DNA from 2 places in the Yokenella regensburgei genome. Region 2 is predicted to be linked to the other one. Evidence: riboswitches for the same ligand, from Rfam matches in the RefSeq annotation. Region 2 holds a riboswitch; the other holds the start of a gene.

Region 1 (15,060 bases), on a different contig from region 2:
AAGTATGACGACGATATCTACTGGAGCAACCCGTTCTTTGGCTACTGCATTCTCGGTTTTGAGCACCTGCTGAAGCTGTGGTTTAAGCAGGTTTCACCGGGGGCACCGGCTGATGCCCCCGCCAGATTTAGCGCCATTCCTGACCGTGGCGATCGCTGAGGTACGCCGTCACCAGCGTTTGCGCCAGTGACCAGGAGCCGACCAGCGGGTGCGCCATCAGGGCGCGTACCGCCAGCGCGCGATCGCGGTTGAGGATCGCCGTCACCGCCAGCCGCTCGTACTCTTTTACGCAGGAAATCATGTTCTTCTGCGCCACCGGTACCTGCTTCGGTGTGACCGGCTTCAGTCCCGATTTGCTGAGATCGCAGCTGATTTCAATCACGTCATCCGGTTGCAGGAAATCGAGCGTGCCGTTGTTCGAGAGTGACACCACAATTCGCTTGCTGGTGTCGCTGTTGACCGCCTCGAGGATATCGAGCGCCACGCCCGCATAGCCGCCGGTATCGGGCTCTTCGATAAACTGCTGCAGGGTCAGCGGCGCGCGGGTGTTGAACTTCTCCTGCTGCGATTCGCTCTGCATGTAGCTGTTTTCACGACGCAGGTAGTGCTTCATCCAGATATCGAACGCCTGCTCCGGATGAGCTTTCACGTCTACACTGGCAAGCTCCTGGCGCATGTCGCGGTTGATACGTGCAATCTGCTCACCGCGGGTTTCCGGCGCGTCCTGAATCGCTTTCAGCGCCACTTCCCGGTAGTAGTAGTAATAGAGATATTCGTTGAGCAGCTGCTTGTCGCACAACTGAACCAGCTCCGGCGAGAAGTACTGCATCGCGGTGTGGCGATACAGCGCCGGGTCGTTGATAAGCCGCTCGGTAACGTCTTCCCCCTTTACCGTGAAGTGGGTAAACCATGAGAAATGGTTCAGGCCGTAGCACTCTACCTTCAGGTCGCGTTCATCGCAGTGCAGAATGGCCGGAAGCTCGCGGATAAGCTCCGACGGCGCATCGCAGATACCGTACACCCGGCGCTGAAAACCGGATTTAATAATCGCTTCAGTGACCAGCCCCGACGGATTTGTGAAGTTAAAGAGGATCGCATCCGGCGCGGCGTGGGCTTCAATCAGCTGGCAATAGTTAAGGATGGCCGGAATGGAGCGCATCGCCATCGCGAAGCCGCCCGCACCGGTGGTCTCCTGCCCGAGGGTGTTGTGTTCTAGAGCAATGCGCTCGTCACGGATGCGGCTCTCATCACCGCCCACGCGCAGGGTGGTGATAACGAAATTGGCGTCCTTGATGGCCGCCACCGGATCGGTCATCAGCGAAAAATGAATATCCGGGCGGATGGTGTTAAACACGTAGCGTGCAATTTCGCCGAAGGTCGCCAGGTTATCTTCGGCGCTGTCGAGAAAGACCACCTCCTGTAAACCAATACGATGCGCATTATAAGCCAGTGATTTTGCCAGGAATGCGGAGCGGACGCCGCCGCCCCCGATTACGGTTAATTTCATGATTTCTCCCAATCAATTATTGGCAAGCCAGGTGTCCACATGTGAACGCACTTGCCCAACTCTGACGCCATAGACCACTTGTATTTCATTGCGGTTGCGCACCACGCCGTTGGCACCGGTGCTTTTTAATAGAACGTCGTCGATAAGCGTCATGTCATGGATAGCGACGCGTAAACGGGTGAAGCAGTTATCGACGGAAATAATATTCGCTTTGCCGCCAAGGCCTTTAATAATGTCGTCAATGGCGGAATGATTACTCTGGGCATGCTGTTTTATTTTCTGGCGATAATCTTCTTTGTTATAAAGTTTGACGCCATCGTCATCTTCCCGGCCTGGTGTTTTCAGATTCAGCTTCACGACCAGCGTGCGGAAAATAACGTAGTACACCGCAAACTGCCCGATACCAATCACCACATACATCGGCCAGCGGGTTAATGAAGCCGGCAGCGGCAGGTTATAAATTAAGAACTCAATGAGTCCTGATGCTCCCCACGGGCGCACGGTAAAGATGTCGCAAATCGCCTGAGAAGCGGCGGTGAGCGTGGCGTGAATAACCCACAGCAGCGGAGAGACAAACAGGAAGGTGAACTCAATAGGCTCGGTAATGCCGGTCAGCATCGAGGTAATAATCGCGGGCAGCAGGATCGCTTTCGCCAGCACCTTTTTCTCCGGCTTCGCGGTGTGATAGAAGGCCAGCGAAGCCCCGGCGAGGCCGAAGATGGTGGTCATTCCCTGCTGTGAGAAGCGCAGGGCGTCGTTCATGACCGGCGTCAGGTCCGGGTGGCGCATATAGGCGAGGAAAATTGCCTGGGTGCCGGAGACGGTTTGACCGTCCACGCTCAAGGTGCCGCCGATTTGCGTCAGCTGGAACGGCGACCAGACGAAGTGGTGCAGGCCGGTCGGGATGAGGAATTTTTCAAAGAAGCCGTATACAAACACCCCCGCCACGCCCGCATTCTTCATAAAGCCGGTGAGTGCACTGATGCCGTGGGTCATAAACGGCCAGATCCAGGTGAAGGCGATGGCGTAGAAGATAATCACCGGGGTCATGGCAATCAGGGTCAGCTTGGCGCCGCCGTACATCGAGAGCGCACCGGGCAGTTCCACCGCGGTGACCTTATTGTGTACCCAGGCGATGGTGCAGCCGAGAATAATCCCGAGAAACACCCCCATATCCACCACCACAAAACCTAACAGCTGGGTCTGGCCGGTACCGTAATATTCACCGTTAATTTTTTCAGCAATGCCGTGGGTATATTCGAGCCAGGAGTGGTTGGCGCCGAGGAACATAATAAAACACATTACCGCGACCAGCGCGACTTCGGTTTTTTTATCCTTTGCCAGCCCATAGCTGATACCGACACAGAATAATAATCCTAAATTACCGAATAATGGCCAGAACGTATCACCTAATAACTGGCCGAGATGATGTAAAAAACTGGTTTCAGGAATTAAAGTAGGGTTAGTTAATACAGAACTTAAGGCAAGAATTAAACCGATGACAGGCAAGAACAAGACTGCGCCGATCATTGCTCTGGAGAATCGTTGCATATTCTCCAGGATACGTTGACGTATTCCAGACATAGTGGTTATTCCTGATTATTGTAGGGTGTTTTTAATTATTTGAATGCACTTCCAATAAAGGTGTTATAGCAAGTCCTTAATCGCGGCGGAACCCGTTGCGGGAAATAGGTACAAACAGCCACAAAATGTGCACAGGTTTCGTGATAAGGCCCGCATAAACGCGGGCCTGGGTGGGATTATGGGGTGGGCGTTGTCGCTGGGGCTGCAACCGGGGCCGTGGTGACCACGCCGTTGTGCATCGTCTGGCTTACCTGCTGCTGGCTGGCGTTAACCGCTTTCATCTGGCCGTTCACCGTCGGTTTTAACGGTTGGCTGTCCTGCACGCTGCCGCTGGCGGTGAGCTGGATATTACCGTCGCCGGAAATCGGCAGCGCGGGCCAGCCCCAGGCCTGCAACACGTTAAGTGGTATACCGCGACCGTTGAGGCTGACGTTGACCTGGCGCTGCGGTAACTGTGATACCGCCGCGGTGGCTTCGAGCAGCCCTTTTTCCGTAAACGCGCTGAGTTCGCTGATATTGACCGTTGACGCATTGGCGGCGAGGGTCAGCGACGGACGACGCACGTCGACGCGGTTAAAGGTGGCGGCGGAACCGTTCAGCGTGGCGCTGCCGCTCCACACGCCCCACTGATGGTCTTTTATCAGCTGCAGGTTGGCGCCGTAGCCGTCGAGGGAGGTGATTTGCCACGGGAACGCCGGGTCGATATCGATAATCAGGTTGCGGTTAGCGCCAAACTTTTTCAGCGTCAGGCTGTTAAGCCACGCTGGCATTGGCGTCATCCACAGAGTCTTCCAGTTCTTCGGCAGGGTGTATTCGAGCCCGGCCACGGCGAGATCGTCGAGCGCCAGCGCGCTGTCGCTTCGGCTCCAGGTACCGGAGGTGCGCACCATCCCGCCTTCCCAGCGGGAGGTAAACTGGCGAAGCATGACGCCCTGTGGTGAGAGCTCAGCGTTCACAATCGGGTCGAGAAGGTGCAGCGAGCCCCAGATGGCTTCGCTGGCGTTCATTGAGATTTTACCGTCCTCGCTTTGCCAGCTGCCCTTGCTGAGGGTCAGGTTGCGCAAACTCAGGTCGAGATCGGCGACCGCCCAGTCCGGCCCCTGCAGGCTGGCGTCGGTGACCTCGAGGCGACCGATCTGCAGCGATGGCACGGTGGTGAGCGGGGCGAAAAAGTCGGCTATCGATTTGTCGCTCTGCAGACGGATGTCGTCGAGGCGCAGGGTGTCTATCACCCAACTGCCGTCGGCGTTGCGCCGGGCGGTGCCGGTGAGCGAGCCGCGGGCCATGTCGGCACCGAGCGTGCTGAGGGTGACCACGTCGTTATCGAGCGTGCCCTGAATCAGCACGTTGCTGGCCGGCACGCCGTTGAGGGTCATCGATCCGGCGCTCATTTCAATCGTGGCTTTTTTGCCTAATACGTTACCCGCCTCCGGCTGCCACGGGCTCACGCCGCCGCTCACGCGCTGGGCACTGAGCGACCATGCCGTCAGCGGGCTGTTAAATGCCATGTTGCTGAGCCGCAGATGGTCGGCCTCAAAGGGCAGCGGTGCGGTAGCCGGAGAGAGATTGAGGGTGCCGTCCTGCAGCAAAATGGTGTCGGCATGCAACGGATCGGTAAGCTGACGACTGCCAAGGCCGATATCCACCGTCCTCGCAACCAGAGTGGCCGGTTTGCTGTCGCGCCCGAAGGTGACGTTTTTCAGCAGGATATGTGAGGGCGAGGAGAAGCGATGATCCATCGCCTCGAAGGTCAACTGATAGCCCGTGTTATCACTCACCCAGGCGCTGACCTGGCGTGCACCCCAGCGGGTTTGCAGCAGGAAATAAGCGATAAGAATGACCACCAGCAGGGCGATGAGTAACCAGAGAATGAGCTTTCCGAGAAATTTCATGGTCTTCCATCCTGTGAGGGCACATAAGGCAGTTATGCACGATTTATGTGCAATCCTCAAGGAAGGAATGATGAAAAACAGTGTCACGGCGGTGGGGAGAACCACCGCCGTGCGGGGATTACTCCTTCTCTGGGGGGAAGACCAGATTCAGAACAATCGCGGTGATACCGCCGGCAGCAATGCCGGAGGAGAGCAGGTTTTTCAGCCAGTCCGGGGCGAACTGCAGGATCTGCGGCTGCTGAGAGACGCCGAGGCCAACCGCCAGGGAGAGGGCGATAATCAGGATCGCGCGGCGGTTCAGCGGCTCGCGGGAAACGATACGCACGCCGGAGGCCGCGATGGTACCGAACATCACCAGCGTCGCACCGCCGAGTACCGGCTCAGGAATGTGCTGGACGAAACCACTCACCGCCGGGAACAGGCCGAGCAGAATAAGCATCAGCGCTACCACAAAACCCACATAGCGGCTGGCAACGCCGGTAAGCTGAATAACGCCGTTGTTCTGCCCAAAGCAGGAGTTCGGGAAGGTGTTGAACACTGCCGAAACGCAGGAGTTCAGGCCGTTCGCCAGCACGCCGCCCTTCAGACGCTTCATGTACAGTGGGCCGGAAACCGGCTGCTCAGAGACGTCGGAAGTCGCGGTGATATCGCCGATCGTTTCCAGCGAGGTGATCATGAACACCAACATCAGCGGCAGCAGCAGGTTCCAGTCGATGCCCAGGCCGTAGTACAGCGGCGTCGGAATAGTCATGAGGCTGCCGTTGGTCGGTGCGGTGTTGGCGGGCAGCATGTCCATCAGCCAGGCGGCCAGATAACCCGCCGCCATAGCGATAACCAGCGAGGCGATGCGCAGATACGGGTTGCGCTGACGGTTAAGAATGATGATAAGAGCGAGAACGATACCGGCCAGCAGCAGGTTCTTCGGTGCGCCAAAGGTGTTATCGCTCATTGCGGCATAGCCACCGCCGATGGAGGTTAAACCAACCTGAATCAGCGACAGCCCGATAATCATCACCACCACGCCGGAAACCAGCGGGGTGATGACGCGGCGCGCCAGGTGCAGCACACGGGACAGCGCCATCTCGGTAAAGCTTGCCAGCATCAGGGTGCCAAACAGCGCTGCCATCATCGTCGGTACGTCGGCACCGCCGGTTTTTAGCGCCGTACCGCCCATGATAAGCGGCGCCACGAAGTTAAAGCTGGTGCCCTGAATCGACAGCAGACCAGAGCCTACCGGGCCCCAGGCTTTGATCTGGATGATGGAAGCCACCCCGGAGGCGAACAGCGACATGCTGATGATGTGTTGAGTATCTTCCGCCGGTAATCCCAGCGCCTGGCAGATGAGCAGCGCAGGCGTGATGACCGCCACAAACATCGCCAGCAGGTGCTGAAACGCGGCGAACAGGGTTTGAGGCAAGGGCGGACGATCTTCAAGGCGATAGATGAGTTCGCTGTTGTGAGTCTGCGCAACCGGTTGCGCACGTTCAGACTCGAGGGTGTTGACTGACATCTGAGGCATTCCCGTGGTGGAACAATTTGGAAGTGGGGGATTTTATCTGACTGCCAGGTAAAAGCAAACGTTTGCCACTGTGTAGACCAATAATTTACGCAACAGCCCGGGCAGCGGATTTTTATTTATCTGCTGCAAGTTTGGTCGCAAATTCGATGAGAGCTAGTACATTTTTTCTGTCGTTTTAGGCTGTTTTTTGATTAAAATCCGGCTCCTGATTTCTCATGAAGAGACGTAATCGGCACAGGAATAATGAAATCGCGTGTGAATGGATCATGCGCTAATAAGGAGCTTTCTATGTTTCACCTCGACACCTTATCGACGCTCGTCGCGGCCACGTTAGTGCTGCTTTTGGGGCGCAAACTGGTCCATACCGTCCCCCTTTTCAAAAAATACACTATCCCTGAACCCGTCGCGGGCGGGCTGTTAACCGCACTGGCGCTGCTGGTGCTCAAAAAAAGCATGGGTATCGAAATTGATTTCGATATGAGCCTGAAAGACCCGCTGATGCTGGCCTTCTTCGCCACCATTGGTCTGAACGCCAACCTGGCGAGCCTGCGCTCTGGCGGCAAAGTGCTGGGCACGTTCCTGATTGTGGTGGTCGGTTTGCTGCTGATGCAAAACGCCATTGGTATCGGGATGGCGAAAATCCTTGGCCTGGATCCGCTGATGGGCCTGCTCGCGGGCTCTATCACCCTCTCCGGCGGTCACGGCACCGGGGCGGCATGGAGCAAGCTCTTTAGCGAACGCTACGGCTTTGCCAATGCCACCGAAGTGGCGATGGCCTGCGCCACCTTTGGTCTGGTGCTGGGCGGCCTGATTGGCGGCCCGGTGGCGCGCTATCTGGTGAAACACTCTTCCACACCGAACGGTACGCCGGATGACCAGGAAGTGCCGACGGCGTTCGAAAAGCCGGACGTTGGTCGCATGATCACCTCGCTGGTACTGATTGAAACCATCGCGCTTATCGCCATCTGTCTGACGGTCGGTAAAGTGGTGGCGCAACTGCTGCTGGGCACCGCCTTCGAACTGCCGACGTTCGTCTGCGTGCTGTTTATTGGCGTGATCCTGAGTAACGGCCTGGCGCTGATTGGTTTTTATCGTGTCTTTGAGCGTGCGGTGTCGGTGTTGGGCAACGTGTCGCTGTCGTTGTTCCTCGCCATGGCGCTGATGAGCCTGAAGCTGTGGGAACTTGCTTCGCTGGCGCTGCCGATGCTGATTATCCTCGCGGTACAGACCGTGGCGATGGCGCTGTATGCCATCTTCGTGACCTGGCGAATGATGGGTAAAAACTACGATGCGGCGGTGCTGGCGGCCGGACACTGCGGCTTTGGCCTCGGCGCAACGCCAACGGCGATTGCCAACATGCAGGCGATTACCGAGCGTTTTGGCCCATCGCATATGGCCTTCCTGGTGGTACCGATGGTGGGTGCGTTCTTCATCGATATCGTCAACGCGCTGGTGATTAAGCTGTATCTGATGTTGCCAATGTTTGGCTGATAAAGAAAAAGCCCCGTAAATACGGGGCTTTTTTGTCGGATGCACTACGCTTATCCGCTTTCTTAGTCGTGATCTTCCCACGCCAGTGAACGTTTCACTGCTTTTTTCCAGCCGCTGTAAAGCACGTTACGCTCGGTAGTTTCAATGCCCGGGCGGAATTCACGCTCAATCACCGCTTTCTCCTGCAGCTCGTCCAGATTCTGCCAGAAGCCCACCGCCAGGCCAGCGAGATACGCTGCACCCAACGCGGTCACTTCACGCACTTCCGGACGCTCAACGCGAGCACCGAGAATATCGGCCTGGAACTGCATCAGGAAGTTGTTGGCTACCGCACCGCCGTCAACGCGCAGGGCGTGCAGACGAATGCCGGAGTCTGCCTGCATCGCTTCCAGAACGTCACGAGTCTGGTAGGCAATGGATTCAAGCGTCGCGCGGATGATGTGGTTAGAGTTTACGCCGCGAGTCAGGCCGAAGATGGCGCCACGAGCATACGGGTCCCAGTATGGTGCGCCCAGGCCGGTAAAGGCTGGCACAACGTACACGCCGTTGGTGTTCTTCACTTTGGTCGCAAAGTACTCGGAGTCGAACGCATCGCTGATGAGTTTCATTTCATCGCGCAGCCACTGGATGGAGGCACCCGCCATGAACACCGCACCTTCCAGCGCGTAGTTCACTTCGCCGGTCGGGCCGCAGGCGATGGTGGTCAGCAGGCCGTTCTCAGATTTCACCGCTTTCTCACCGGTGTTCATCAGCATAAAGCAGCCGGTACCATAGGTATTCTTCGCCATCCCTTCTTTCACGCACAGCTGGCCAAACAGCGCCGCCTGCTGGTCACCAGCGATGCCGGAGATAGGAATACGCGTGCCGCCTTTACCACCGATGTTGGTCTGGCCGTACACTTCGGAAGACTTGCGCACTTCCGGCAGCATGGCGCGCGGGATGTCCAGCGCGTCGAGCATTTTGTCATCCCAGTCCAGGTCGTGGATGTTGAACAGCATGGTACGGGAGGCGTTGGTGTAGTCGGTGACGTGTACGCGGCCCTGGGTCATCTTCCAGATAAGCCAGGTGTCCACGGTACCGAACAGCAGTTCGCCGCGTTTTGCACGCTCGCGGGAGCCTTCAACGTGGTCGAGGATCCACTTCACTTTGGTTCCGGAGAAGTACGGATCCACCACCAGGCCGGTCGCCTTGCGGATGTACTCTTCCATGCCGTCACGCTTGAGCTGCTCGCAGATGTCTGCGGTACGGCGACACTGCCAGACGATGGCGTTATAAATCGGTTTACCGGTTTCACGATCCCAGACGATGGTGGTTTCACGCTGGTTGGTGATGCCGATAGCGGCGATTTCGTCGGAGTTGATGTCCGCTTTTGCCAGCACTTCGACCAGCGTTGAGCTCTGGGATGCCCAGATTTCCATCGGGTCGTGTTCAACCCAGCCTGGCTTAGGATAAATTTGTTCGAATTCGCGCTGTGAAACGCTGACGATGTTGGCATCGTGATCCATCACGACGGCGCGGGAGCTGGTTGTACCCTGGTCGAGCGCAACGATATATTTTTTATCGGTCATAGTGTGTATCCCGTAGTCAGATTACAGCGAAGCATTTTGCTGCGATGAAGTTGATTTGGCTGCATCTTTTTCTTCAACCTCACAAACATCGCACGGCAAATGGCGGCCAATGAATTTGCGATAGCAGAACGCACCCAGTGCAGCACCGACGATCGGCGCAAATACGGGTACCAGGAAGTAAGGAATGTCTCGGCCACCGGTGAAGGCGACCTTGCCCCATCCTGCCAGCCAGGCAAACATTTTTGGTCCAAAATCACGCGCCGGGTTCATCGCGAATCCGGTCAGCGGCCCCATGGAGGCACCAATCACGGCAATCAGTAAACCAATCAGCAGCGGTGCCAGCGGTCCACGCGGTACGCCGTTGCCATCATCGGTCAGTGCCAGAATCAGACCCATCAGGATAGCCGTAATGACCATTTCTACCGCGAAGGCCTGCACAAAATTGATATGTGGGTTAGGGTAAGTGGAGAAAATACCGGCAAGCTCGAGGCTTTCGACGCTGCCGCGCACCATATTGTGCGTTTGTTCGAAGTTGTAGAAAAGATTGTAGTAAAGCCCGTAAACCAACGCCGCTGCGCAAAAGGCGCCGGCAACTTGAGAAATAATGAAAGGAACAACTTTACGCCCGTCAAAGCACGCAAACAGCCACAGTGCAATAGTAACTGCCGGGTTGAGATGAGCGCCGGAAACCCCTGCAGTCAGGTAGATGGCCATCGCCACGCCCAGACCCCAGATGATGCTGATTTCCCACTGCCCGAAGCTGGCGCCTGCTACTTTAAGCGCCGCAACACACCCAACGCCGAAAAATATCAACAAGCCGGTACCAAGAAACTCTGCGATGCACTGGCCTTTTAAGGTTGATGTCTGGCTCATAATCGGATCCTGAAGACGTAGTGAGGATTATTGTGTTCATGGAGGTCAAAGACGACCATGATGCCATGTAGGCATGGTGTTAATTTATCGTTAACGAGCAAAAACGAGAAATATCGAAATCAAAATGTGTGTACTACGTCATAAAATGAGCGTTTTCGCGCCATGGAGCACGTTTTTGAGATGTTCCTGAAAGTGTGAGCTGAATCATTTCATTAACGATTAAATTAACAATTTAGGGGTATATGCCGCTAATGCTCCAGGTCTAGACTGAAAATGCTCGCTATCCGCAATCTGCGCGGCTTGTCGCTGGACAGCAGCGCCGGGGCTTCATACAATCGGGGCCTATAGTAGTGCGCTTATATTTTCGTTAAGGCGTCGCCGGGGTTCCGGGACGAGATCAACGCCTTGCACGTTCAGGAGAGGTATGACGATGTCATTAGAAGTGTTTGAGAAACTGGAAGCAAAAGTACAGCAGGCGATTGATACCATCACTCTGTTGCAGATGGAAATCGAAGAGCTGAAAGAAAAGAATAACTCGCTGGCGCAGGAAGTGCAGTCTGCTCAGCACGGTCGTGAAGACCTGGAGCGCGAAAACGGCCAGCTGCGTGAACAGCAGCAGGGCTGGCAGGATCGCCTGCAGGCGTTACTGGGCCGTATGGAAGAAGTGTAAGACGCGGGCCCTCGCAGCACGGAGGGCCGCCGTTGTTTTACTGACGTTCCAGCAGGACGCCACACTCCATATGATGGGTGTAGGGGAACTGATCGAACAGCGCCAGGCGTGTGACTTTGTGCGTCTGGCCTAATGTCTCCAGATTCTTGCACAGCGTTTCCGGATTACAGGAAATGTACAGAATCCGCGGGTATGCCTGCACCATCTTTTCTGTCTCGGCATCGAGACCGCTACGCGGTGGATCAACGAAAATCGTTTCGCACTGGTAGCTCTTCAAATCAATCCCTTCCAGACGGTTGAATTCGCGTACGCCGTTCATCGCCTGTGTAAACTCTTCCGCCGACATACGAATAATCTGCACGTTATCAATGTGGTTAGCGGCAATGTTGTACTGCGCCGAAGCCACTGACGGTTTGGCGATTTCCGTTGCCAGTACGCGGTTGAAGTTACGCGCCAGCGCCAGCGAGAAGTTACCGTTGCCGCAATACAGCTCCAGCAGATCGCCGGTAGCGTTTTTGGTGGTATCGAGCGCCCACTCAAGCATCTGCACGTTCATCGCGGCGTTCGGCTGGGTGAAGCTGTTCTCTACCTGACGGTAGATCATTTCGCGCCCGCCCACCGGTAAACGCTCATCAATGTAGTCCTGATCGAGCATGATTTTCGTTTTGGTTGCCCGGCCAATCAGATGCACGTTGAGGTTTTGCGCACGCAGTGCATCGCGCAGGGCTTCTGCTTCCTGACGCCACTCGTCGTCCAGCTTTTTATGGTACAGCAGCGACACCACCGCCTGATTGCTCATGGTCGTCAGGTAGTCAATCTGGAACAGCTTATGACGCAGGGTGCGGTTGTTGCGCACGCCCTCAAGAATGGCGGTCATGAGCTGGTTAATCAGCTCGCTGGCTGCCGGGAAACTGTCGACGCGAATGCGCGATTTGGTCTCGCTATCGAAAATAATGTGGTACAGGTCGTCGCCGTCGTGCCATACCCGGAACTCGGCGCGCATGCGGTAGTGACTGACCGGTGAACGATACACTTCCGGAACCGGCGCATTAAACGGCGCCATCATTTTTTGCAGACGCACGACTTTCTCGGCCAGCTGCGCTTCATATTGTTCGGTAGGAAGGTGTTCGGGGGTCATGATGCATCCTGAATAATAAAAGTACGCGGCGATTGTAGGGATTGTGCCGGGGATGTCCAGACATAATGGTTAACAGCAGTCTGGACTTCTATATGTCGCTAATTGTAGCATTATGTTTCCGGTCTCCTGTGAGTGAAAAGGGAATCCAGTGCAAATCTGGAGCTGACGCGCAGCGGTAAAGACGGTGGGATGAGTGCCAGGTAGCAGACACTGCTTAATAAAGCGGGAAGTCATCATCCTTTATTCTCGATATCACGAGATCACCCCTCAGCCCGAAGACCTGCCGGAATTACGTCGCATCAGGTTTCCTCATCGCGTGCTATAGATGAAACCCGCGGCATCCTTCTTATTTACTGGATGCTTTTTATAATGATTAAAAAAGCTTCGCTGTTGACGGCATTGTCCGCCACGGCATTTTCTGGCTGGGCGCAGGACAGTGCCCCTGACACCATGGTCGTTACCGCCAACCGTTTTCAGCAGCCGGTCAACACCGTGCTGGCCCCCACCAATATCGTGACAAAAGAAGACATTGAGCGCTGGCAGTCAAAAACGGTGCTGGATGTGATGCGTCGCCTGCCGGGTGTTGATGTGGCGCAAAACGGCGGAATGGGTCAGAGCTCTTCTCTGTTTGTTCGTGGTACCGAAGCCCGCCATGTGCTGGTGCTGGTGGATGGCGTGCCGATGGCGCGCCCGGGTATTTCGAACAACTCCGATATCGATCAGATCCCGGTGTCGCTGGTACAGCGTATCGAATACATCCGCGGCCCACGCTCTGCGGTGTACGGTTCCGGTGCGATTGGTGGCGTGGTGAACATCATCACCATGACAGACTCCGCGCGTTCGCAAATTAACGCCGGGATGGGGACCAACGGCTATCAGACCTATGATGGTACCTTCAATCAGCGTTTTGGCGATACGGTAGTCACCGCTGCAGGGGCGTACCAGACCACCAAAGGGTTTAACGTTCAGCCGAATTCAACCTACCCAGGTGACAGCGATCGCGATGGCTATCGCAATAAGCTGCTGTGGGGCGGCGTACAGCACAAGTTCAACGACAATCTTTCCGGTTTCTTCCGTGGCTATGGTTATTCTTCTAACGCCGATTATGACCAGGGTAACTGGGGCTACGACGGTGGGAACGATGAACATCAGAACTACAGCCAGTCGTGGGATACCGGAATGCACTTTAACTCCGGCATCTACTCTTCTCAGCTGGTGGCTAACTATCAGCGCAGCAAAGACTACAACTACAGCAGCCAGACCGGGCGTTATGCCTCAGGCTCCAGCCTCGACGATATTGAGCAGCGTTATATCCAGTGGGGGAATAACGTTGAAGTAGGCCATGGTGCAATAAGCGGCGGCGTTGACTGGAAGCAGGAGAAGCTGCGCTCCACCGGCACGACCAGCACCGATGTCTATAAACGTGATACCACCGGCCTGTACCTGACCGGGCAACAGCAGATTGATACGGTGACGCTGGAGGCCTCTGGTCGTGAAGATCACGATGAGCAGTTTGGCTGGCATGGTACCTGGCAGACGGCGGCAGGCTGGGAGTTTATCGACGGCTACCGGACCACGCTTTCTTACGGTACGGGGTTCCTTGCCCCTTCTCTGGGACAGCAGTACGGTGCGGATCGCTTCGGTATCTCCTCAAACCCGAATCTGAAACCGGAAGAATCAAAACAGTGGGAAGCCGGGCTTGAAGGCCTGACCGGGCCGGTTGACTGGCGCCTGTCTGCTTACCATTACGATATTCAGAACCTCATCGACTACAACAATAACGCCTACTACAACGTGAAGTCGGCCACCATCAAGGGTATGGAGTGGACGGGTAATGTCACTACCGGCCCGGTGGATCACCATTTGACGCTGCAATATGTTGATCCGCGTGACGATGAAACCAATAAAACGTTATATCGCCGCGCCAAGCAGCAGGTGAAGTATGAGCTGACGGGGCAGATTTACGATCTCGGCTGGGATGTGGTCTATCAGTACATCGGTCAACGTTATGATTATGACTACGATAACTCTCGTGAGGTCAAATTGGGTGGTGTGAGCCTGTGGGATATCGGATTGTCGTATCCGGTCACCTCACATCTGACAGTTCGTGGTAAAATAGCTAACCTGTTCGATAAAGATTACGAGACAGTTTATGGCTATCAAACTGCAGGACGAGAATACACCTTGTCTGGCAGCTACACCTTCTAATCCACGTCCCACCGTACTGGTCTTTGATTCCGGTGTCGGTGGGTTGTCGGTTTATGATGAGATCCGGCACCTGATGCCGGATCTCCATTATGTTTATGCTTTCGATAACGTCGCCTTTCCTTATGGAGAGAAAAGTGAAGAGTTTATCGTTGAGCGTGTCGTTGAAATCGTTACTGCCGTACAGCAACGCTACCCGCTGGCGCTGGCGGTTATTGCCTGTAACACCGCAAGTACCGTTTCCCTTCCCGCATTACGCAAAAAGTTTGCCTTCCCGGTTGTCGGCGTGGTGCCTGCGATTAAACCCGCGGCGCGACTGACGGCGAACGGCATTGTTGGCCTGCTGGCAACGCGCGGCACGGTGAAGCGTCCTTATACACGTGAGCTTATCGATCGTTTTGCAAATGAGTGCCGCATTGAGATGCTGGGCTCGGCCGAGCTGGTAGAGCTCGCGGAAGCGAAGCTCCACGGTGAGCCGGTATCGCTCGACGAGTTGCGTCGTATTCTGCGCCCGTGGCTGCGGATGCAGGAACCACCGGATACCGTGGTACTCGGCTGCACACACTTCCCTCTATTACAGGAAGAGCTTATGCAGGTGCTACCGGAAGGAACG
Region 2 (15,060 bases):
ACCATCACGCGTGCTGTCGCAGAAAGCCGTTCGTACCGAGGGTAAACAGGCACCGTTTAGCTTTGCCCTGCCGTATAACCCGGCTGACATCCAGCCGAACGCGCGCATCCTGCTGAGTGCTGCAATTACTCAGAACGGTAAACTGCTGTTCATCACCGATACCTTCCAGTCGGTTATTAACCATGGCGGGACCAAAGCGGATCTGACGCTGGTTCCGGTTCAGCAAACCGCGATCCCGGTTCAGGCACCGACCGATGCTGCTCCGGTCCAGGTTCCATAAGTCGTCCCAGGCCCTCTTCAGCCGAAGAGGGCCACTAATATCGCCAGCGATACTTCTGCATATCAATTTGCCCACTTCCTGAAACCTGAATGCCTTCCGAAAGGAGCGCCTGACGCTGCCGCTGAAGATCGGGGCCGGTCAGGGAGATCGTGCCATGACGGTTAACCACCCGGTGCCATGGCAGCGTTGATCCTTCAGGCAGTCGTTTCAGTACACCACCCACCTGACGTGCCGCGCGCGGTGACCCAGCCAGTAGCGCAACATCGCCATAGGTCGTGACGTAACCTTCCGGAATCGCGGCAACGATTTGCCATACCCGCTGTGGGAAAGAGTCCTGCGGTTCCATATCGGGTTCCTGAGCAGCCAAAAGCACAGAATAAGGCACAGCCTGGAGGATGTGAAGCCGCCTCAGGCCGGTTGTTGAACGGTAAATTCCAGCGCCAGGCCAATCACCTGAGTGGCGCTTGCCGCTGGCTGCACCCGCATGGCGACCAGGCTTTCGAGGAATTTTAGCTTTCTTGCCGTCGTGTTGATGATGAGCTTGGCACGCAGGTCCGGCAGCAGTTGGGAACAGATGGGGTAGATGACCCGGCCGGAAACGGTAATGGGGATCCGGCGAAGGTTGACCGACCTGACCACACCGAGGGTGGCATAGAGTACGGCCACCGGAGTCACGAACAGCACCGGCTGCGGGCTGATGCTGACGAAGTCCAGCAGGAGTTCCGGGCGCAGATAGTTCAGCCCTTTATGTGGAATGGTCACGCCGTCGATGGCTGGCATAGCAAGCGTGAGCGTCTGGGGGAGCGCGTTGACCATGGTGGTTCCCTGCAGCTAATGAGTGGACTTCATTTTAGTCTGGACGAAATCTGCCATTTTGCTGCGAGGGAGTTCGCAATGTGGTGTTTTTCTCTGGGCGGGCAACTGCGCAATAATCCAGCATCTGAACCTGCATGGCTTGCAATTGGCGGGGAAGCCTATGATAATGCGCCTGCGCGTTGGTTAACAACGCTCTCAATGGGGGCTCTGTTGGTTCTCCCGCAATGCTACTCTGTTCACCAGGTCAGGTCCGGAAGGAAGCAGCCAGGGCAGACGACGTGTGTGCCGGGATGTAGCTGGCAGGGCCCCCACCCAATTCTGCGACACCCTTCTCATCACTTCTGAATCGAACACCACATCCCAAATCCATGCTGGATGATGTTCTTGCTCATCGTTTTACGCCTGAAAATTAGATGCTGGTCATCAACGCTCTATATAAATCAATTCATAGTGATAAATACTTCAAGTTTTTTTAAAAGACCAGACTCTACAATTCGCGTGATTTTCTACCAGGCATTTTTCAGGACATTAATATATTAACTAAGGATTGAGCAATGAGTAAGGGGAAAGTTTGGCTGGTTGGCGCGGGCCCGGGTGACGCATCGCTGATAACAGTAAAAGGCTTGCACTGTATTCGTCGCGCAGACGTGATTATTCACGACCGTTTGGTTAATCCTGACCTTTTAAAACAAGCTGAAAAAAATTGCCTTATTATTGATGTCGGGAAAATGCCAAATCATCATCCCATTCCTCAGGATCAAATCAATGCCCTCCTGGTAAAATATGCCATGGCAGGACAGCAGGTTGTTCGCTTAAAAGGTGGAGACCCCTATGTTTTTGGGCGCGGAGGAGAAGAGGCGGAGCAGCTGGCTCGAGAAGGGCTGACATTCGAAGTTGTCCCAGGGATAAGCTCTGCTATTGGTGGGCTGGCGTACGCGGGGATCCCCGTCACGCACCGCAATTACTCCTCCAGCTTTCATGTGGTGACGGGGCATTTATGTCAGGGAAACGACCCACAGAACTGGCATGCGCTAGCACAAATTCACGGTACACTCGTCATTCTGATGGGGATGACCAGGCTTAGCGAAATCTGTCAAAAGCTTATAGAAGGCGGCATGTCGGCGCAGACTCCCGTTGCCGTGGTGATGTACGCCAGCCAGCCGCGCCAGCGGATGGTAAAAGGGACGCTGGCGACGATTCATCTTGAAGTTGAGCGAGAAAAAATCCATGCTCCGGCGCTGATTGTGGTTGGTGAAGTCGTTAATTTGCAGGAAGTACTGGCGTTTGCCGCCACGCCAGCCGCTATCACTACGGACGAAATCCACTGCGAGAATATTGAATGAGTGAACACGGCGGTAACGTTGTCGAAATGGGGCTACAGGCCGGGATTGACCCTGCGCTATTGCTGGATTTTAGCGCCAATATCAATCCCCTTGGGCTCCCGGAAAGCGTTAAATCGCTGATCGTTAATAATCTGCAAGTTATTGAACATTATCCTGATGTCGAATACCGGCATCTTCACCAGGCCATCGCCCGGGCGAACCAGTGTGACTACGACCAGGTGATTGCGGGGAATGGCGAAACTGAGCTGATTTATGGTTTAGTGCGTGCGCTGGCTCCCCGCCTCGCCATGTTACTGGTACCGGGTTTTGCCGAGTATCGCCGCGCGTTGCAGCAGCAGGGATGCCAGATTATCGACTATGCGTTGAGCGAACAGGATGGCTTCCAGGTGACGACTTCGTTACTTGATGCGGTGCGTACCCACCGGCCCGATTGTCTGTTCATTGCGACCCCCAATAACCCAACCGGCTTAATGCCGGATGCTGGTTTGCTCAATCAACTTGCCACGCTTTGTGAAACGCTGCAGATAGCGCTGATTGTTGACGAAGCTTTCATTGATTTTCTCCCCTCAGGTTCAGGGCTTGCTGCGCGCTTAAAGACGTCGCGATACCTGTATTTACTGCGATCGCTTACGAAGTTCTTCGCCATTCCGGGCCTGCGTTTAGGGTATCTTTTGAGTGGGCATACCGAGCTCATTACGTTGATGAAAAACACCCGTGAGCCGTGGACCATCAACGCGTTGTCCGCTCTGGTTGGTCAGCATTTACTTACTGATGAACGTTACATACAGGCCAGCCATGAGTACATCGCCCGCCAGCGGGATGAACTGTGGCGGAGACTGGACGGTTTCCCATCGCTGGTGGTGTGGAAAAGTGCGGTGAATTTCATCTTTTTCAGATGTCTTCGGCACAACCTTAACCTGCAGCAGGCGCTATTGCAGCACCATATTCTTATCCGTCACTGCGCAAACTTTCCCGGCCTTGATGGTTCCTGTTATCGGGTCGCGGTACGTACCGAAGAGCAAAACAAAAAGCTCATCAATGCCTTAACCGACGTATTGCAGGAAGGCTGACCTTTTTTGCCGTCAGAGTAAGGTCACCCCACCTTCAACCATGGTTAACAGGTGCTGCTCAGGCCAGTGTGCAGTGAGGTGTTTTTTCCCGAGGTGCCAGCGCACCTGCTCAACGTCATGCTTGCGGCGGTCCAGTAATAACCCCACCACGCTGCCGCTATGTGCCACGTTAATACCGTATAAATCGCACGCCTCAGCCACATCCAGCAGGGTGGAAAAATGCGGTTTTGGTAATAACGGCTGGCTGGCGATGGCGCTTAGCGTGGCGGCTTCCCCCAGAAGAATGGGGTCATGAGAAGCGCAGGCCAGACGTACTTTTTCCCACGCCTGTTTCAGCATCGGGGCACCGGCAAGCAGTCCGGCGCGCCGCGGCGTGCGATGATAATCTTCTGTGCGCAACGTTTCCGGGCTCTCAAGCACTAATACGTCGATTTTGGGCTGCGCTGCGCAAGCCTCTTGCGTTGAGGCATCATTATGGTCGAAAAGCGTGAGCCGGCGAAAAATGGTGCTGTCGGTGGGCTCCAGCGCAACGCAAAGCTTCGCCAGCGTAGCTTCATCGAGGGTATGCCCCAGATGATGCGCGGTGGCAACGGCGGTGGCGGCGATGTCGGCAGTGCTACTGGCCATGCCTTTGGCAATCGGAATAGTGGAGTGGATCTCTAAGCGCAGGCTCTGGCTCATTTTCACCGGGTAATGAAACAGCGCCAGGACCTGGTTTATCATGGCACGTGAGAGGGGGCGCTCATCGGCAAGAGGGGCCCCCGAACGGACTTCCACGGTGCTATACCAGTCGATCGGGCAGGAGATCAGTTTTTCACTGTCCAGAATCCAGCCCTGGATTAATTCTCCGCACGATGCAGGGCACTGCGCAACAGCCACGTTTTCACCTTTATGCTCAGAAATCTTCCGCGGAATAGTGTCATGGGGATAGTGCTATTACCATGATTTTTCGCAATGTGCGGATCCATAATACTGAGTCTGAATATCTTTTATTGGTGCTTATCGTAAACTTGATATATTGGGAATGTTTCTGAAATTATTTAATTTGATATCGATGGTTGTTGTCAAAAAAATACGTTAGTGAATAGTTGGCAATAAATTGTCATAGCGCAAGAAATATTGTTTTTATCGCAAAATGAAATGCCATTGTTATTTTTTGTGATAAAGCGCCGGGTTGTGCCTAATTGTATTCATTACCATCGTGGCGAATTTAATCAGCGCGACATGATGTTTGCTAAGTATTTTCTTATACGAGTCGATTGTCGTATCAGTTATGTGTAATAGTGCCTGTGAGAAAGCCCATTTCTCGCAGATGTAAGCCAACAGGTTCACACAATTGTGTCAGGGAAGGGGGTGTAAATCCCCCGCAGCCCCCGCTGCTGTGATGCTGACGACCCCGTAGATACCACTGATCGCGAGATTGGGAAGGGCGGGTGAGGATGACGCTAAGCCAGAAGACCTGCCTGTCGGTAACTACCAACAACTTCGGTGGGAAGTGGGTTGCTCTGATGCATAAAGCCTTACGACGGGTTTCGTGTATCTCTACACCCCTACCACCCTGAACAGGATCGGGGTCATGGCGGCAAAGCAGTACGCGTTTGTGCTGGCAGGGACAGGAAGTGGCTGTGGGAAAACCACAGTAACGCTTGGCTTGTTAAGCTTATTGCAACAGCGTGGGTTACGCGTACAGCCCTACAAAGTGGGGCCGGATTACCTCGATACCGGCTGGCATTCAGCAGTCTGCGGCGTGACTTCCCGAAATCTCGATAGCTTCATGCTCCCTGAACCGGTGCTGAATGCTTTGTTCTGCGAGCAGATGCAGGATGCGGATATCGCGGTTATTGAGGGGGTGATGGGGCTGTACGACGGCTGCGGTACCGATCCGAATGACTGCAGCACGGCGGCCATGGCGAAGCAACTTGGCTGCCCGGTTATCCTGCTGGTCGACGGAAAAGCCGTTTCCACCTCCATTGCCGCAACGGTCATGGGTTTTCAGCACTTCGACCCCGCGGTGCCAGTCGCGGGTGTGATAGTTAATCGCGTCAACAGTGAATCCCATTACCAGCTGCTGAAAACGGCTATTGAGCACTATTGCGCCGTACCTGTCTTTGGTTACGTCCCCCATGTTAGTGGCATTGCCTTACCGGAAAGACATCTGGGGCTGGTGACCGCCCGTGAGTCCGTGGTGAACCAGCAGCCCTGGCGAGATTTTGCCGCAGTGCTCACTCAAACGCTGGATATCGACTCGCTGCTGGCGTGCTGCGAGATAACGGCGTTACCTCAGGGGGGCTGGCCTGAACGCCCGGCAGAAGACGCCGGTCACGGCCTGACGCTTGCGCTGGCGGATGACGAGGCGTTCAACTTCTATTATCCCGATAACATTAGCCTGCTTGAGCGCACCGGCGTTGAGGTTGTCCGCTTCAGCCCGCTACATGACTCTCATTTGCCCGAGTGCCAGATGGTCTGGCTGGGAGGCGGCTACCCTGAGCTGCATGCCGGTAAGCTTGCGGCTAACGCATCCATGCTCAGCAGCCTGCGCAGGGCCCATCAGCGCGGTGTGGCAATTTACGCCGAATGCGGCGGGTTGATGTATCTCGGAACCACGCTTGAGGATGCGGACGGTAACGTTCACCGGATGGCTAATCTTATCCCCGGCCACAGCAAAATGGGCCAGCGCCTGACTCGTTTTGGCTACTGTGAAGCGCAGGCGTGCCGGGCCACGCTGCTGGCGGATACCGGAGAAACCCTTCGCGGACACGAATTTCATTACTCAGATTTTACCCCTGAGACACCGGCCGTACTGGCGTGTCGCAAGGTACGGGATGGCGTAACGCAGCAGGAGTGGTTGGGAGGGTGGCAGGTGGGAAGCGCCTTTGCCAGCTATTTGCACCTTCATTTTGCCCAGCGTCCCCTGATGCTTGAACGCTGGCTGCTGGCGGCAAGGGAGGCGCAATGACGATACTGGCGTGGTGTATCGCCTGGCTGCTCGACATCTTCATTGGTGACCCGCATCACTGGCCGCATCCGGTGCGCTGGATTGGCAATCTTATCAACGTGATGCAGCGAGTGATTCGCCGTTATTGCCATAGCGATGCCGCGCTGCGCGTGGGCGGTGGGGTGATGTGGCTGGTGGTGGTCGGGGGGACGTGGAGCGTTACCTGGGGCGTGCTGGCGTTGGCGCAGGCGATTCATCCCTGGCTGGGCTGGCTGGTAGAGGTGTGGATTATCTTCACCGTGCTTGCCGGGCGTTCTCTGGCCAACGCGGCACGGGACGTGGAGCGGCCTTTGCGGGCCGGAGCCCTTAGCGCAAGCCGCGAAAAACTCTCGTGGATCGTGGGCCGCGATACGTCGCAGCTGCAACCGGAACAGATCAACCGGGCGGTGGTGGAGACCGTTGCCGAGAATACCGTTGACGGCATCATTGCGCCGTTGTTCTTTCTTCTGCTCGGCGGGGCCCCGCTGGCAATGGCCTATAAAGCGGTCAACACCCTCGACTCCATGGTGGGCTACAAGCATGAAAAATACCGGGCCATCGGTATGGTTAGCGCACGTCTGGATGATGTGGCGAACTATCTCCCGGCGCGGCTGAGCTGGTTATTACTGAGCGCAGCGGCATGGATTTGCCGTCACGATTACTCCCGTGCGCTGCGTATCGGCTGGCGCGATCGCTACAACCACAGTAGCCCCAACTGTGCCTGGGCGGAGGCGACCGTCGCGGGGGCGTTGGGCATTCGGTTGGGTGGTCCGAATGACTACTTTGGTGAGCGGGTAGAAAAACCGTGGATCGGTGACGCCCAGCGAGCGATTGCGGTAGACGATATCTCGCGGACGATTCGACTGATGTGGGTTGCTTCAACGCTGGCGCTGGTGCTGTTCATTATCGTGCGCTGGCTTCTGGTTGGCGCCGACTGAGGATAACAGACTATGCAATACATCAAGCAGCCCCAGGCCATTGAAGCCAAAAGCTTTGACATCATTGGCGAGATAATCAGTGAAACGCGTCCGGATTTTCAGTTTGCCAGTCCGTTGCACGAGGCGATTATTAAGCGCGTTATTCACACCACCGCTGACTTCGACTGGCTCGATATTCTCTGGTTTTCTGATGACGTGCTCGCGCAACTCACCGCCGCGCTCAGCCGCCCGTCGGTCATCTACACCGATACCACCATGGCACTTTCCGGCATCAATAAAACGTTGCTTGCCCGCTTCGGCGGCGAGTGCCGCTGTTTTATCAGCGATCCGCGGGTGATGGCGCAGGCTAAAGCGCAGGGGATCACCCGCTCGATGGCGGCGGTGGATATTGCCGTGGAGGAAAAGGGCGAGAAGATCTTTGTTTTTGGTAATGCGCCAACGGCGCTGTTTCGCCTGCTGGAACACGATGTCGCCGTCAGCGGCGTAGTGGGGGTTCCGGTCGGCTTTGTGGGGGCCGCTGAATCAAAAGAGGCCCTGACCCGCAGCCGGTTGCCCGCCATCGCGGCAATGGGGCGCAAAGGGGGGAGTAACGTAGCGGCAGCGATCGTGAACGCCATCCTTTATTCCCTGCAGGGGGCGCGATGAGCGAACAGCCCTTCGATGCCCCGGTATGGCATAACGGCAAAGCGCTGCGCAAAGGCTACACCACGGGCTCTTGCGCGACGGCGGCGGCCAAAGTCGCCGCGCTGATGGTGCTGCGCCAGCATGTTATCCGGCAGATTTCGATTGTAACGCCCTCCGGCGTTACGCTGTGCCTGAACGTTGAGTCGCCGCATATTGAGGGAGAGCAGGCGGTGGCCGCCATTCGTAAGGACGGCGGCGATGATGTCGATGCCACGCACGGCATGCTGATTTTCGCTCGCGTAACGCTCAACAGCAGCGGGGCGATCGTGCTGTCGGGCGGCGAAGGGGTGGGAACGGTCACGCGTAAAGGCGCGGGGCTACCCGTTGGCAGTGCGGCGATTAACCGTACTCCCCGGCAGACCATCGAGGCGGCCGTGCGTGAGGTGATTGGTCCGGCGCGCGGTGCTGAAGTGCACATTTTTGCCCCGGAAGGCGAAGCGCGGGCGCAGAAAACCTACAACGCACGTCTCGGCATTCTGGGGGGGATTTCGATTATCGGCACCACCGGCATCGTGACCCCGATGTCGGAAGATAGCTGGAAGCGCTCGCTCTCGCTGGAGCTGGAAATAAAACGCGCCGCCGGGCTTGAGCGCGTGGTGCTGGTGCCGGGAAACCACGGTGAGCGCTTCGTGCGTGAACAGCTGGCTATTGATGGCGATATCGTGGTCACCATGAGCAACTTTGTCGGCTACATGATTGAAGAAGCGGTACGCCTGGGTTTTCAGCATATTGTCCTGGTGGGCCACCCCGGAAAACTCATCAAAATTGCGGCGGGTGTTTTCCACACCCATAGCCACATTGCCGATGCCCGTATGGAAACCCTGGTGGCCCATCTGGCCCTGCAGGGGGCGCCGCGAGCGCTGCTGGCTCTGATAAGCGAATGCGATACTACCGAAGCCGCCATGGAGCATATCGAGGCCTTCGGTTTCCAGCATATTTACTCTCATCTTGCTAAACGGATCTGCCAGCGAGTCCTGCAGATGCTGCGCTTCACTAAAAACCCGCCAGTTTGTGACGCCATCATGTTCTCTTTTGACAACCAGGTGCTGGGCAGTAACCGCCCGGTAGAGCTGATTGCTCAGGCGTTGCGATGTTAACGGTCGTGGGAATGGGACCTTCAGGGTTGCACCTGATGACCCCCGCCGCGCGTGAGGCGATAGATCACGCGGATGCGCTGGCGGGCGGAGCGCGCCATTTGCAGCAGTTTCCGGCGTTTGGTGGGGAGTCTTTTACGCTTGGCGCCAATATTCCGGAGCTGCTCGGCTGGATTGCGGCACGCCAGGAGCGTCGCGTGGTGGTTATGGCTTCCGGCGATCCGCTGTTTTACGGCATCGGCACGCGGCTGGTGGCGCACTTCGGTGCGGAGCACGTACGCATTATTCCGGGGATCAGCGCCGTCCAGTATCTGTGCGCACAGGCTGGAATTGATATGAACGAAATGTGGCTGACCAGCAGCCATGGCCGCCGCGTCTGTTTTGACGAGCTGGCGCGCCATCACAAAGTGGCGATGGTCACCGACGGGCTGTGTGGCCCACGGGAAATTGCCGCCCAGCTGATCGCGCGGGGAAAAGGGTATCGCTGGATGGTCATTGGCGAAAACCTGGCGATGGAAAACGAAGCGATCCACTGGCTCCCCGTCAGTGAAGTCCATAACGAATATGCAATGAACGCGGTGGTGATCCTCGATGAACGATGAGCTTTTTCTGCGCGGCGAGGCGGTGCCGATGACCAAAGAAGCCGTGCGCGCGCTGGCGCTTGCCTGGCTTGAACTGCCCCGCGCTCGCCACCTGATTGATGTCGGTGCGGGCACCGGGAGCGTGTCGATTGAGGCGGCGCTGCAGTTTCCGTCGCTACAGGTGACGGCCATCGAGCGGAACCCGGCGGCCCTGCGGTTACTTAACGAGAACCGCCAGCATTTTTCCTGCCACAACATCGACATTGTATCCGGCGTGGCGCCGCTGGCCGTGGCGGATAAAGCCGATGCGATATTCCTGGGAGGGAGCGGAGGGCATCTCACCGCGCTCATCAACTGGGCCCTGCAGCAGTTGCATCCCGGCGGCCGTCTGGTGATGACGTTTATCTTGCTGGAAAACCTGAATACCGCGCTGGCCCATTTGCAGCAGAGCGGCATTAAGGCGCTGGAGTGTCAGCAAATGCAGATATCAACGCGGGTCCCACTCGGCAGCGGCCACTACTTCAAACCGAATAATCCCGTTTACGTTATTGCCTGCCAGAAGGAAGAGCACGATGTCTGAGACCTTTGAATCCCGCTGCGTGTGGTTTGTCGGCGCCGGGCCTGGTGACCGCGAGCTGATTACTCTTAAAGGGTATCGGTTGTTGCAGCAGGCGCAGGTGGTGATTTACGCCGGTTCGCTGATAAACACCGAACTGCTGGAGTATTGCCCGCCAGACGCGGAGTGTCACGATAGCGCAGAGCTGCATCTGGAGCAGATCCTCAATCTGATGGAAGCCGGCGTAAAGGCCGGGAAAACCGTTGTTCGTCTGCAGACGGGGGATGTTTCACTCTACGGGTCCGTGCGCGAACAGGGAGAAGAACTGACCAAACGCGGCATTGCGTGGCAGGTGGTGCCGGGCGTCAGCGCCTTTCTCGGCGCGGCGGCGCAGCTTGGCGTTGAGTACACCGTTCCTGAAGTTTCCCAGAGCCTGATTATCACTCGTCTTGAAGGACGTACCCCGGTACCGGAGCGCGAACAGCTGGAGTCGTTTGCCCGCCATCGCACCTCAATGGCTATCTATCTTTCAGTCCAGCGCATCAACCGGGTGGCGGAACGGCTTATTGAAGGGGGCTATCCGGCGACGACACCGGTAGCGGTGGTTTATAAAGCCACCTGGGCGGAGAGCCAGACCGTGCGCGGCACGCTTGCGGATATCGCCGATAGAGTGCGCGATGCGGGGATCCGCAAAACCGCGCTGATACTGGTCGGTGATTTTCTCGGCAAAGAGTACCACTACTCAAAACTCTACGCGGCGGACTTCAGCCATGAATACCGTAAAGCCTGAGCCTGCTGCACTTTTTTGCCTGACACCCGGCGGCGTCCGCCTGGCGAAGCGTCTGGCGGCGATGATGCCGTTAACCTGCTTTACCAGCGACTCACTGCTCGAAGATGGCTTTATGCCGCTTGAGGGGGGATTTGCCACGGCGATGCGGGAAGCCTTTACCCGTTACCCGGCGCTGATTTTTATCGGCGCAACGGGCATTGCGGTACGCGTACTGGCTCCGTTGCTCAGCGATAAGCTGAGCGATCCCGCCGTGGTGGTGATCGATGAACGCGGGCAATACGTTATCAGCCTGCTTGCCGGACACGCAGGGGGCGCGAACGCGCTGACCCGTGCTCTGGCCGGGATGCTGGGCGCGGAGCCGGTAATTACAACCGCCACCGACGTTAACGACATGGCCGCGCTGGACACGCTTGCGTTCCAGTTGGACGCCCGGATGCACGGCTTTCGTTCAGCGGTGAAAGCCGTTAACCAGATGCTGGTCAGCCGCCAGCGCGTTGGCCTGTGGTGTGATGATGAGCTGGCAGAAGCCGTCAGCCAGTGCGACTGCCGTGGGTTTATCCCGGTTGCAAAGCTCAATGAACTTCCCCGCCTGGAGGCGCTGGTGTGCATCACGCTACGTCATGAGCTTCCGGAACTACTGTTACCACACTGGAAATTAGTGCCTCAACGGGTGGTGGCGGGCATCGGTTGTCGCCGTGGTACCCCGTATCCGCTGCTGGCAGCGCTGCTGGCGCGAAAGCTAAAAGCCCAGCAATTCGATCCGCTGGCGCTAAAGGCGATAGGCAGCATCTCGCTGAAACAAGACGAGGCTGGGTTAATTCAGCTCGCCGCCAGCCTTCACGTACCGTTTGAAACCTTTTCTGCTGAGGCGTTGCGGGAGCATGAACACCGCTTCCCGGCATCATCATTTGTCCGCAATACGGTGGGAACAGGGAGCGTCTCGGGCCCGGCCGCCTGGCTGCTGAGCCAGGGGCAGATAGCAGGCGAAACCCTGCGAGAACAGGGCGTCACTATAACTTTGGGAGTTGCACACTGATGTTAACCGTAATCGGAATCGGTCCTGGCTCACAGGCCATGATGACCATGGAAGCCGTCGACGCCTTGCAGGCAGCAGACATTATCGTTGGCTACAAAACCTACACCCATCTGGTGAAAGCGTTTACCGGCGACAAACAGGTTATCAAGACGGGCATGTGCAAAGAGATTGAGCGCTGCCAGACGGCGATTGAACTGGCGCAGGCCGGACATCACGTGGCGCTTATCAGCAGCGGTGATGCCGGTATTTACGGTATGGCGGGGCTGGTGCTGGAGCTGGTAAGCAAGCAGAAGCTGGATGTGGAAGTACGCCTGATCCCCGGTATGACCGCCAGCATTGCCGCGGCATCTTTGCTTGGTGCTCCGCTGATGCATGATTTCTGCCACATCAGCCTGAGTGACCTGCTGACCCCGTGGCCAGTTATCGAAAAACGCATCATTGCCGCCGGCGAGGCGGACTTCGTTATCTGTTTCTATAACCCGCGTAGCCGGGTGCGTGAAGGTCATCTGGCGCGTGCATTTTCACTCCTCAGTGCCAGTAAAAGCGCGGAAACCCCGGTTGGCGTCGTGAAATCCGCCGGGCGTAAAAAGCAGGAAAAATGGCTGACCACGCTGGGGGGGATGGATTTTGAACCCGTGGATATGACAAGCCTGGTAATTGTCGGCAACAAAGCGACGTATGTGCAGGATGGGCTGATGATCACACCGCGAGGCTACTTGCTGTGAACGCAGGTGAGGTGCTGGTTATTGGCGGCACCAGCGATGCTCGTGCCCTGTGCCAGCAGCTGGATGCGGCCGGGGTGGCTTACACCCTGTCGGTAGCGACATCGGTGGGGGCGCAACTGGCGAGCGGTATTAAAGGCCACCTGCGCTGCGGCCGCATGGAGCAGGCGCAGATGGTTGACTGGCTTAAAGCCAGCGCGACCCGCTGGGTGATTGACGCTTCCCATCCGTATGCAGAGGTGGTGAGCCGTAACATCCTGATGGCTTGTGCAGCCACCGGGGTTTTGCTGACCCGTTATCAGCGCCCCGAAGCGTCTGAGACCCTGAATCATCCACTGCTTTACCGGGTACAGAGTCTCGAGGCGGCCTGCGAGGTCGCCCGGCAACTCGGTGAAAGGGTACTGCTGACCACGGGCAGTAATGCGCTGGCGCGCTGGCGTGCAGGGCTTGCGGAAAAAACGTTGCTGGCCCGCGTGCTGCCGGTTCCTGAGGTGATAGCCCAGTGCGTGGCACTTGGTTTTGGTGTTGATCAGATCTTTGCCCTGTGCGGCCCGTTCAGTGCTGAATTTAACGCTGCGTTTTACCGCCAGTGCCGGGCAGACGTTGTGATAACAAAAGCCTCCGGCAAAGAAGGAGGATATCTGGAGAAGGTCCAGCCCTGTCTGGAGGCTGGTATTCCCTGCATTGTGATAACACGCCCGACGCCGCTGGTGACGGGAGAGGAGTTACTGGAAAGTCAGGCTGCCTTTGCTCAACGTTTGGCACGCTGGCTGGTCGCTGCTTAAGGAGTAAGAGATGAAGAAGGCACTTCTGGTGATTAGTTTCGGCACCAGCTATCACGATACCTGCGAGAAGAACATTGTGGCCTGCGAGCGTGAGCTGGCGGCGAGCTGTCCCGATCGGCAACTGTTTCGGGCGTTCACCTCCGGGATGATTATCCGCAAACTGAAACAGCGCGATGGCATTGAAGTCGACACCCCGCTGCTGGCGCTGCAAAAGCTGGCCGAGCAGGGCTATCAGGATGTCGCGGTTCAGTCGTTGCACATTATTAATGGTGACGAATACGAAAAAATCGTGCGCGACGTGCAGAGTATGAAACCGCAGTTTTCCCGCCTGACGATTGGGGTACCGCTGCTGAGTCAGCATCACGATTACGCTCAGCTGATGCAGGCTTTACAGCAACAAATGCCATCCGTTGGCGCAACGGAAAAAGTGGTGTTTATGGGGCATGGTGCCAGCCACCACGCATTTGCCGCCTATGCCTGCCTTGATCACATGATGATGACGAAAAACTTCCCGGCCCGGATTGGCGCGGTAGAGAGCTACCCGGAGGTTGAAACGCTGATTGCAGCCCTGGGCAAAGAGGGGATAACCGCAGTTCATCTCATGCCGCTGATGCTGGTCGCCGGGGACCATGCCATTAATGACATGGCGTCCGATGATGCTGACTCATGGAAAACGCTATTTAACGCCGCCGGGATCCATGCGACGCCCTGGCTTAACGGGCTGGGGGAAAATCCGGCGGTACGGGCGATGTTTGTGGCCCATCTGCATCACGCGCTGAACATGAGCGTGGAGGCCGCGGCATGAGCGGCAAACTCTATGCGCTGAGCACCGGCCCGGGAGCCAGCGACCTGGTCACTGTGCGTGCCGCACGCCTCCTGGGCCAGCTGGATGTGCTTTACGCCCCGGCGGGGCGTAAAGGTGGCGATAGCCTGGCGTTATCGATTGTTCGTGAATACGTCGGCGCACAAACCCAGATCCGCAGTTATCACTTCCCGATGAGCGCCGATGGCGCTGAAAAAGAAGCCGTCTGGGACGAGGTGGCCTCTGCGTTAACCGCCGAGGTAAAGGCAGGGAAGCAGGTTGGATTCATCACCCTGGGGGATGCCATGTTGTTCAGCACCTGGGTGTTCTTATTGCAGCGCATCGGCCGCGTTGACTGGCTGGAGATTGTCCCTGGCGTGACGTCGTTTGCCGCTATTGCGGCACGGGCAAAAACGCCGCTGGCGATGGAGCAGCAGTCGTTGGCCGTTATCTCCTGTACCGCTCCGGAAGCGGAAATAGAGCAGGCGTTAAAACAACACGACAGCCTGGTGTTGATGAAGGTCTATGGTCGCTTTGCGCGAATGAAAGCATTACTGAAACAGGCCGGATTACTGGACTGTGCACTCAT

Evidence for each region. Region 2 has a riboswitch for cobalamin ahead of C7387_RS20885 (cobyrinic acid a,c-diamide synthase CobB). Riboswitches for the same ligand answer to the same signal wherever they lie in the genome.
Region 1: another riboswitch for cobalamin. It lies ahead of btuB (TonB-dependent vitamin B12 receptor BtuB); the one in region 2 lies ahead of C7387_RS20885 (cobyrinic acid a,c-diamide synthase CobB).

The regions. Positions count from the first base shown of each region.
Region 1 covers NZ_RBIZ01000008.1:89,957-105,016, forward strand. The annotation lists gene C7387_RS21935 (MurR/RpiR family transcriptional regulator) at 1-159, shown strand, start outside; gene C7387_RS21940 (family 4 glycosyl hydrolase) at 128-1,507, opposite strand; gene C7387_RS21945 (PTS transporter subunit EIIC) at 1,520-3,091, opposite strand; gene C7387_RS21950 (AsmA family protein) at 3,268-4,983, opposite strand; gene C7387_RS21955 (nucleobase:cation symporter-2 family protein) at 5,102-6,493, opposite strand; gene gltS (sodium/glutamate symporter) at 6,791-7,993, shown strand; gene glpK (glycerol kinase GlpK) at 8,056-9,561, opposite strand; gene C7387_RS21970 (MIP/aquaporin family protein) at 9,583-10,434, opposite strand; gene zapB (septal ring assembly protein ZapB) at 10,859-11,104, shown strand; gene trmA (tRNA (uridine(54)-C5)-methyltransferase TrmA) at 11,142-12,242, opposite strand; cobalamin riboswitch at 12,345-12,544, shown strand; gene btuB (TonB-dependent vitamin B12 receptor BtuB) at 12,612-14,450, shown strand; gene murI (glutamate racemase) at 14,395-15,060, shown strand, end outside.
Region 2 covers NZ_RBIZ01000007.1:172,542-187,601, forward strand. The annotation lists gene C7387_RS20850 (YbaY family lipoprotein) at 1-280, shown strand, start outside; gene C7387_RS20855 (MGMT family protein) at 315-626, opposite strand; gene C7387_RS20860 (hypothetical protein) at 689-1,096, opposite strand; RNA gene ffs (signal recognition particle sRNA small type) at 1,305-1,401, shown strand; gene cobA (uroporphyrinogen-III C-methyltransferase) at 1,651-2,439, shown strand; gene cobD (threonine-phosphate decarboxylase CobD) at 2,436-3,509, shown strand; gene C7387_RS20880 (GHMP family kinase ATP-binding protein) at 3,522-4,388, opposite strand; cobalamin riboswitch at 4,817-4,990, shown strand; gene C7387_RS20885 (cobyrinic acid a,c-diamide synthase CobB) at 5,086-6,465, shown strand; gene cbiB (adenosylcobinamide-phosphate synthase CbiB) at 6,462-7,421, shown strand; gene C7387_RS20895 (cobalt-precorrin-8 methylmutase) at 7,434-8,066, shown strand; gene cbiD (cobalt-precorrin-5B (C(1))-methyltransferase CbiD) at 8,063-9,202, shown strand; gene C7387_RS20905 (cobalt-precorrin-7 (C(5))-methyltransferase) at 9,196-9,801, shown strand; gene C7387_RS20910 (decarboxylating cobalt-precorrin-6B (C(15))-methyltransferase) at 9,791-10,360, shown strand; gene C7387_RS20915 (cobalt-precorrin-4 methyltransferase) at 10,353-11,126, shown strand; gene cbiG (cobalt-precorrin 5A hydrolase) at 11,107-12,162, shown strand; gene C7387_RS20925 (precorrin-3B C(17)-methyltransferase) at 12,162-12,887, shown strand; gene C7387_RS20930 (cobalt-precorrin-6A reductase) at 12,884-13,669, shown strand; gene cbiK (sirohydrochlorin cobaltochelatase) at 13,680-14,474, shown strand; gene C7387_RS20940 (cobalt-factor II C(20)-methyltransferase) at 14,471-15,060, shown strand, end outside.